One region of the Streptomyces sp. 2-1 genome, then DNA from elsewhere that is predicted to be linked to it. Evidence: riboswitches for the same ligand, from Rfam matches in the RefSeq annotation. Region 1 holds a riboswitch; the other holds the start of a gene.
What was found. A riboswitch is a leader RNA that binds a small molecule or an ion and turns the genes downstream of it on or off. The one in region 1 is predicted to bind cyclic di-AMP.
Positions count from the first base shown of each region.

Region 2: another riboswitch for cyclic di-AMP. It lies ahead of ACN20J_RS30160 (NlpC/P60 family protein); the one in region 1 lies ahead of ACN20J_RS42355 (NlpC/P60 family protein).

Region 1 is NZ_CP183383.1:9,664,446-9,668,824, reverse strand. Features, by position in the region: gene ACN20J_RS42360 (DUF4394 domain-containing protein) at 1-100, shown strand, start outside; gene ACN20J_RS42355 (NlpC/P60 family protein) at 205-1,710, opposite strand; cyclic di-AMP (ydaO/yuaA leader) riboswitch at 1,806-1,978, opposite strand; partial or broken gene ACN20J_RS42350 (AfsR/SARP family transcriptional regulator) at 2,263-3,002, opposite strand; gene ACN20J_RS42345 (SDR family NAD(P)-dependent oxidoreductase) at 3,418-4,212, shown strand; tRNA gene ACN20J_RS42340 (tRNA-Pro) at 4,280-4,353, opposite strand.
Region 2 is NZ_CP183383.1:6,817,572-6,821,950, forward strand. Features, by position in the region: gene ACN20J_RS30155 (hypothetical protein) at 371-724, shown strand; gene ACN20J_RS30160 (NlpC/P60 family protein) at 829-1,980, opposite strand; cyclic di-AMP (ydaO/yuaA leader) riboswitch at 1,987-2,158, opposite strand; gene pcrA (DNA helicase PcrA) at 2,599-4,379, shown strand, end outside.

The DNA of each region.
Region 1 (4,379 bases):
GACGTTCTACACCGTCGACGTGCTCACCGGAGCCACGACCAGTGTGGACCAGTTCCCCATAGCCATCACCGACGTCGCCGTCTCGCTCGACATGAGCTGACACTTTCGCGGACCGCCGTCTCCGGAACGAGACGATCAGGGGCCGTATCGGGCGGCGCCTCGTGCGCGCAGCGATACGGCCCCTGGGTCGGATACGACTCCGGGTCAGGCGGGCCGGATCACGCTGTGGATCGCCGACTCGCCGGCCCAGTGGATCGACTCCTCGCGGATGGCCGCCCCCGGGCTCGGCGCGTGGACCATCATGCCGTTGCCGCTGTAGATGCCGACATGGCCGACCTGCCCCTGGAAGAGGACCAGGTCGCCGAGACGGATGTCGGAGAGGGGGACCGCCATACCGGCGACCGCCTGATCGTTCACATTGCGCGGGAGTGCGACCCCCGCCGCCTTCCAGGCCGCCTGGGTGAGGCTGGAGCAGTCGTACGAGCCCGGCCCCATCGCTCCCCACACACAGGGCTTGCCGATCTGCTCCCGGGCGAAGTCGACCGCTGTCGCCGCCTTTCCGCCGTATCCGGGGGTCGCTCCGGCGTATCCCGGGGTCGACCCGCCGCTGTATGCCGGGGCCGCGACGCCGTAGCCGGGGTTCGAAGCGCCGTACCCCGGGTTCGCAGCTCCGTCCGAACCGATGGGCATGCCCGTGCCGATCGGCGTACGGGTGTCGATGGGCGGAGCCATACCGAACGACAGGTCCGGGCCCATGGGCAGGTCCATGCCGATGGACGGAGAAGGGGCCAGGACCGGAGCCGGAGCGATTGACGGAACCGGTACCGGAGCTGGAACCGGAGCAGCGGGCAGACCCATGCCGAACGTCAGGTCCGGGCCGCCCAGGGCGTCGACGGCCGGTTCCATGCCGAAACCGGCCGACTGAGGCTGTAGTTGGGACTGCGCCTGCGGCTGCCACCATTCAGGCTCGGCCTGGCGGTAGCCCTGCCCCTCGGTGGTGGCCCAGACGGTCTCCGCCGGAGGGGGTTCGATGGCCGCCACCGGCGCGCTCCGCCGGGCGGTGTGTGCGGAGAGCAGTTCACGGGCCTTCGCGAGCTTGCTCTGGTTCCGCTGCTTGGAGGTCTTCAACGACTGCCGCGGATCGGCGGCGATCGCGGGCAGGATCGCGGTGGCCTCCTGGCGCGCCTGCGGCACGGCAGGCAGCGCGGCGATGGGCCCCGCGGTCAACTCCGCCACGGGCCGGGCGGTCGAAGCGGCACCGGGTCCGGCGGTCAGCTCCAGGAGGGGTTTACTCGGCGCTTCCAGCGCACGGCCACCCGACCCCTCGGGCTTCCGGTCCTCCGAACGGCCACCGGGGCTCTTGGGCCGCGTCGCGTCCTGGCCGCGGTCCGGCATTCTGTCGGGCGGCAGCACGGCGGGGATGAGGGGCCCCAGCTGCGAACGCCCCACGTCGAACCACTGCTTGGCACGGTCGTTCAGAGCGGGGGCAGGGGCGGCAACCGTGTCGGCGCGCCCACGCCCGGTGTCGGGTCCGGGCGTCACACGCTCGCGCGTGCGCCCCGAACTCATCGCCCGGGTCGCGTTGTAGTTCCCGCTGACGGTCTCTGCCTGGTCGTAGAGGCTGCTGATCCTCTGCTGGACCTCTTCGCGACTCGGCTTGTCGTCCTCTCTCGCGGGCGAGGAGCCGCCGGCCGAGGAGTAGAGGTCCACTGAGGTGGCGGCCGCCGTCGCGAGGGCGGGCCGGGGTATACCCGGGAGGTTGCTGCCTCCGGGGCGCGGGGTTCGTTCCGGCGCGATGGGAGCCGTACTCCTTCCGTGCTCCGCCTACCGAGTTAGCTGTCGGGTTCGGGCGAGGAATCCGGAAGGTATGCCCTACGGCCCTTGCCCTGTCGGGCGGTTGGGCCGATTCACCCCAAAGTTCGGTTGGGTCCCCGGTTCCGGTCGCCGCGTGGGCCACCGGATTCGGCGGAGGCCGCGCGACCCGGCGAGGTTCACCGGAGGGAGTCGTGCGTCCTGTCCGTCAACTTAGCCAACATGTGCACCTCGTGTGAAGATTGAAGTGCGAAGTGTCCGATATATAACTGTGACCTTCGTCGTATCGGGTCGAGACATCACCGGACTTCAGCGACTTCTCACAGTTCGCCGCTCCCGCCGCTCCCGCCATTACTCCGGCAAGAGGGCGAAGGCAGCGTTCCTTCCGGGCTGCTCGGGTGACGGGTACCGGCTGTCCCGGGGACAGCCGGTACCCGTCACCCACTCAGTTCACCGGCGGTACGCGCGGCAGTGGACGGCACGCTCCACCACGGCGGCCATGGCCTGCTGGCCCCGGGCGTTGGGGTGCGCGGGCGCGGCCGGAGCTGCCGCGACCAGGGGTTCGATCCAGCGCTCGGGTGGCCGGATCGGATTGCCCTCGCCGGGTGCCGGCCGGACATCCGTGCGCGTCGAGGTCATGCGGTACGACGTGGAGGCCGGCCCCTGCAGGGACGGCTCGTGGCGGATGATCGCGGCGTGCAGGGAGCGCAGTTCCAGTGAGGGGACAACACCGAGCTCGGACTTCAGCAGCCGTCGGCCCGTTTCGTAGACCTCCAGGGCTTCCGTGAACCGCCCGCAGCGGTAGAGCGCGAGCATGAGACGGGTCCGGGACCGCTCGCGGAGCGGTGCGAGGGACACCAGGGCCGACCGACTTCGAGGCCCGCGGTGGCGACGTCCTCCAGAGCGCCCAGCCGCAGATCCTCGAGGCGGGTCCGCTCGGTTTCGAAGACCCGCCCCTCCAGGCCGTCCAGGGCGCGGCCACTCCACATCGACAGTCCCAGCCGCAGGTTGCTCTCGGCCTTCTCGTACTCCTCGGCCGCCAGGTGCTCGCGGCCTTCCCGGACCGCGGCCTCGAAGACGGGCACATCGACCTCGTCCTCCGGTCCCAGGACGATCCGGTACCCGCCGTGGCCGAACAGCAGACGACCGTCCTCGCCCCGCGCAGCGAAGGCCGCGCGCAGCTTGGCCATCTGGACCTGAAGCGCGCCGACCGGGTTCTTGGTCTCGCGCTCCGCCCACAACTCGTCGACGAGGGTGTCGCGCTGCACGACCGCCCCGTGGGCGAGCAGCAGCCGTCCCACGATCGCCCGGGACACGGCGCCGGGAGGGACGACCGCGCCGTTGGCATTCACCAGCTCCAGGCGGCCGAGCAGTCGAAATCGCATGACCGCCATCCTGCCGTGGCCGGCCGAATGCCCCGAAGGGCCTGTCGGCGCGTCGCGGGGGCAGGAGCCGGCCCGGGTGTCACTCGTGGCCGAGTGGGCATACGCAGCCGAGGTCGTGCCCGTCGGCGTCGGCCGGAGTGGCGGGGCGATCCCCCTGCCGCCAGGCTGACGGCAGACGTACCGGCACGGACGGACAGCAGCGCAAGGGGACTGGTTCCACATGCAGATCGATCTGACGGGCCGCACCGCCCTGGTGACGGGCTCGACGCAGGGCATCGGCGCGGCGATCGCCGCCGGACTCGCGCGCTCCGGTGCCCAAGTGGGGGTGAACGGCCGAAACGAGAAGCGGGTCGCGGAGGGCGTGGAGCGGCTGGCGGCGGAGGTGCCTGGTGCGGACTTCGTCCCGGTGGCCGCCGACGTGGCGACCGAGGAGGGCGCGCAGAGCGTCCTGGAGACGCTGCCGGACGTGGACATCCTCGTCAACAACCTCGGCATCTTCGGCTCCGCCGACCCGCTGGAGATCAGCGACGAGGAGTGGCGGCGCTATTTCGAGGTGAACGTGCTGGCCGCGGTGCGGCTGATCCGTATGTACCTGCCGGGCATGACGGAGCGCGGCTGGGGCCGGATCCAGAACATCGCCAGCGACTCGGCGGTCGTCATCCCGGCCGAGATGATCCACTACGGCATGTCCAAGACCGCGCTCCTCGCCGTCGGCCGCGGCTTCGCGAAGCAGGCGGCGGGCACGGGGGTGACGGTCAACTCGGTCATCGCCGGCCCCACCCACACCGGCGGCGTCGAGGACTTCGTCTACGAACTCGTCGACCGCGACCTGCCCTGGGACGAGGCACAGCGCGAGTTCATGCGGAAGCACCGGCCGCAGTCCCTCCTGCAACGGCTGATCGAGCCCGAGGAGATCGCCCACATGGTCGTCTACCTCAGCTCCGACCAGGCGTCGGCCACGACGGGCGGAGCGCTGCGCGTCGACGGGGGTTACATCGACTCGATCCTGCCCTGACGGCGAAATGATCAAGGGGCGGTTTCGGATTCCTCCGAAACCGCCCCTGACCTACGACTCGTACGAGTCGGGACGACAGGATTTGAACCTGCGACCCCTTGACCCCCAGTCAAGTGCGCTACCAAGCTGCGCCACGTCCCGATGCGCTTCGCCGCGGCAGAACCACG
Region 2 (4,379 bases), 2.8 Mb from region 1:
CCGGCGGCGGCCCGCACAGGGGGAGCGGGCCGCCGCCGGACCTTTCTCGGCGGTGGTGTCCGGATGCCGCCCCTGACCCGGGCGGTGGTGGGGAGCCGGTCACCTGGAGAAGGACGCTAAACCTGCGACCGCGGCGGGGGTAACGGCATGTACGGAAGTGGTGGGACTCGGACATGAGCTGACCGGGTACGACCGCGATCCGGGCCCGGGGCCGCCGACTTGACGTGGTGCGGTGACCGATGCGCGGATTGTGGGGAAACGGGGGGCGACCGGGTGCTATGGGCTCCGCCGGAGCCGGGTATTCGAGGCGGGTGTGCGGGCCGGGGGCGGTGTGCGGTGGTACGGAGGCGTTTGGTTAGTGTCCGGAGCCATGGACGTACTCATTCATGTCTTCGTCGCCCTGCACATCATCGGCATCGCGTCCCTCCTCGGCGGCTTCCTCACCCAGCTGAAGGCCATGAGCGACGGCACGGCCCGCTTCAGCCCGGCCATGCTCCACGGCGCGCTGACGATGCTGGTCACCGGCGCGATCCTGGTCGGCCTCAACCAGGCCGACGACCAGACCGTCAACAACATCAAGATCGGCGTGAAGCTCGCCCTGCTGGTCGTGATCCTCGGCCTCGTGTACGTGAAACGGGACGAGGAGAAGGTGGAGAACAGCCTGTTCGGCCTGGTGGGCGGACTGACCACGGCGAACATCTTCATCGCGGTGCTCTGGACCTGAGCGGAAACGGGAGCCTGAGCGGAAACAGGAGAGGGCACACGCGCGTGTGCCCTCTCCCATTTCCACCCAGGTCTACGAAAGGCCCCTCACGAAGCCGAAGCCCCTCACGCCGGGCGCACCACGCTGTGGATCGGCATGTAGTAGATCGACTCCTCGCGGACGTACGCCCCCGGCTTGGGCGCGTGGATCATCATGCCGTCGCCGATGTAGATACCGACGTGGCTGATGTCGTCGTAGAAGAAGACCAGGTCACCGGGTTGGGCGCTGTTCACGGAGACCGTCGTGCCGGCCTTGACCTGGTCCCAGGTGGTGCGCGGGAGGGTGACGCCGGCGGCCTTCCAGGCGGCCTGGGTGAGGCCGGAGCAGTCGTACGAGCCGGGGCCGCTCGCGCCCCAGACGTACGGCTTGCCGATCTGGGCGCGGGCGAAGGCGAGCGCCTTGTCGGCCTTGGCGGTGGAGGCGGTGGAGCCGGACCCGGAGGTCCCTGAGGCGCTCCCGGAGCTCGTGGATGTCCCGGTGTCCTGCGCGGCCTCCTGGCGCCGCCGCTCGGCGTCGGCCGCCTGCTGCCGGGCCAGCTCGTCGGCCTTGCGCTGGGCCTCTTCCTGCTTCTGCCGCTCGATCGCGGCGAGCCGCGCCTTCTCCTCGGTGGTCAGCTTCGAGAGGAGGTCGCGCGCCGTGGCGAGCTTCCGCTGGACGTCCGCCTTGGACGTCTTCAGCGAGCTCTGCGTCCTGGTGAGCGTCTCCAGGCTCTCGGACGCCTCCTGCCGCTTCTCCGTCGTCGCGGTCTGCTGCGTCACGTAGTCGTCGACGGACTGCTTCTGGCGGCTGGTGAGCCGGTCCATCAGCTGGGTCTGGTCGAAGTAGTCCTGCGGGTTGTCCGCGAGGAGGAGGGAGGCGGTGTCGGGGGCGGCGGCCCCGGTGCGGTACTGCGCGGCGGCGAACGTACCGAGCTCCTCGCGCGCGTCGTTGAGCTTCTCCGTGCGGCGCGCCACGTCGTCGAGGAGGGTGTCGACGCGCTTCTTCTGCTTGGTGGTCTTCTCCTTGGCCGCGTTGTACTTCTCGCTGGCCGTCTCCGCCTGGCGGTAGAGGTCGCCGACCTTCTTCTCGACTTCCTCGAGGCTCGGCCTGGGCTCCTCGGAGGGCGACGCGTTCGCCGTCTGGGAGAGGAGGGCCACCGAGGTCAGGGCCGCGGTGGCGATGGCCGGAGTCCGTATGCCCATGGGACTGGGGGGCCGGGACCTGCGGTGTGGCGCCACGAGGGCGTCTCCTTCCGTCGTCCGCCTACCGAGTTAGCTGTCGGGTTCGGGCGGGTGCTCCGGAAGGTTTGCCCTACGGCCCGTTTCCCCGAAGGGAGTTGGACCGATTCACCCCAAGGTCGGTGGGTCCCCGGCTCCGTCGGCCACGAGGGCCTGCCGGACTCGGCGGAGGCCGCTCGGCCCGGCGTGTTCGCCGGTGCGGGTCGTGCGGCCCACATAAAAGTTAGCCAATTCGTGTGGCCCCTGTGAAGTTTGATGTGCGATATGCCCGATACATTTTCGTGACCTTAGCCTTGGACTCGATTCGCGATTGCCAATTCGGATGGTTCTGCCCCGAGTTGTCTACTAGGTGAAGCCCGCCCCACTGCAGCGCCCCTTCAGGGGCGCGGGGAACTGCGCACGCCAACCAAAGCCGACCCGCACCCACGACACACCGCTCCCGAATCCCAGCCGAAGCCGCAGCCAGACCACGTGATCACGGACCGCTGCAAACCCCCACCGGAGGGTGACGAAACTCAAGGCGAGCAGCCACGGAAACCCGCACCCCCGCGGAGCGACCCCGTCGAGTTTCCAAGGTGGCGGCAGGCTGTCAGTGGGGGCGCCTAGACTCGGAGAGCGATGAGCAGCCTCTTTGATGACAGCTTCCTGGCGGACCTCAAGCCCTCACGGGCCCACGAGGAGGAGCCCCCGCCGCCCGAGGACGAGCCCCCGCCGCCGCCGGAGGACCAGGGGCAGGAGTCGGAGCCCGTTCCGGACGATTTGTTCGGCGGCCAGTTCGACGTGCCGCCGAGCCGGGACGGGTACTACCGCGACGGCGCGCCCCGGCCGCACGTGGACCCGGCCGCGCTCCTGGACGGGCTGAACGAGAACCAGCGCGCGGCGGTGGTCCACCACGGCTCGCCGCTGCTCATCGTGGCCGGCGCGGGCTCGGGCAAGACCCGTGTGCTGACGCACCGGATCGCCCACCTGCTGGGCGAGCGCAGGGTGCACCCGGGCCAGATCCTCGCGATCACTTTCACGAACAAGGCCGCGGGCGAGATGAAGGAGCGCGTCGAGCAGCTCGTCGGCCCGCGCGCCAACGCGATGTGGGTGATGACCTTCCACAGCGCCTGCGTACGGATCCTGCGGCGCGAGTCGAAGCAGCTCGGCTTCACCTCCTCCTTCTCGATCTACGACGCCGCAGACAGCAAGCGCCTCATGGCCCTGGTCTGCCGTGACCTGGACCTCGACCCCAAGCGGTTCCCGCCCAAGTCGTTCAGCGCCAAGATCTCGAACCTGAAGAACGAGCTGATCGACGAGGAGGACTTCGCCGCCCAGGCCGCCGACGGCTTCGAGAAGACCCTCGCCCAGGCCTACGCGATGTACCAGTCCCGCCTGCGCGAGGCGAACGCGCTGGACTTCGACGACCTGATCATGACGACGGTCAACCTCCTCCGCGCCTTCCCGGACGTCGCCGAGCACTACCGCCGCCGCTTCCGGCACGTCCTGGTCGACGAGTACCAGGACACGAACCACGCGCAGTACGCACTGGTCCGCGAGCTCGTCGGCACCTCCGAGCACCCCGTGGACGTACCGCCGAGCGCGCACGACCTCCCGCCGGCCGAGCTGTGCGTGGTGGGTGACGCCGACCAGTCGATCTACGCCTTCCGCGGCGCGACCATCCGCAACATCCTCCAGTTCGAGGAGGACTACCCGAACGCGACGACGATCCTGCTGGAGCAGAACTACCGCTCGACGCAGACGATCCTCACCGCCGCGAACGCGGTCATCGAGCGCAACGAGTCGCGCCGCCCCAAGAACCTGTGGACCAACGCGGGCGCGGGCGCGCAGATCACCGGCTATGTGGCCGACACCGAGCACGACGAGGCCCAGTTCGTCGCCGACGAGATCGACCGGCTCACGGACGCGGGCGACGCGAAGGCGGGCGACGTCGCGGTCTTCTACCGTACGAACGCGCAGTCCCGTGTCTTCGAAGAGGTCTTCATCCGTGTCGGCCTGCCCTACAAGGTCGTCGGCGGCGTCCGCTTCTACGAGCGCAAGGAGGTCCGGGACGTCCTCGCGTACCTGCGCGTGCTCGCGAACCCCGAGGACTCCGTACCGATGCGCCGCATTCTCAACGTCCCCAAGCGCGGCATCGGCGACCGCGCCGAGGCGATGATCGACGCGCTCTCCCAGCGCGAGAAGATCAGCTTCGCTCAGGCGCTGCGCCGCGTCGACGAGGCGTACGGCATGGCGTCCCGCTCGACGAACGCCGTCAAGAAGTTCAACACGCTGATGGAGGACCTCCGCACGATCGTCGAGTCGGGCGCAGGCCCGGCGACGGTCCTTGAGGCGGTCCTCGAACGGACCGGCTACCTCGCCGAGTTGCAGGCCTCGACCGACCCGCAGGACGAGACCCG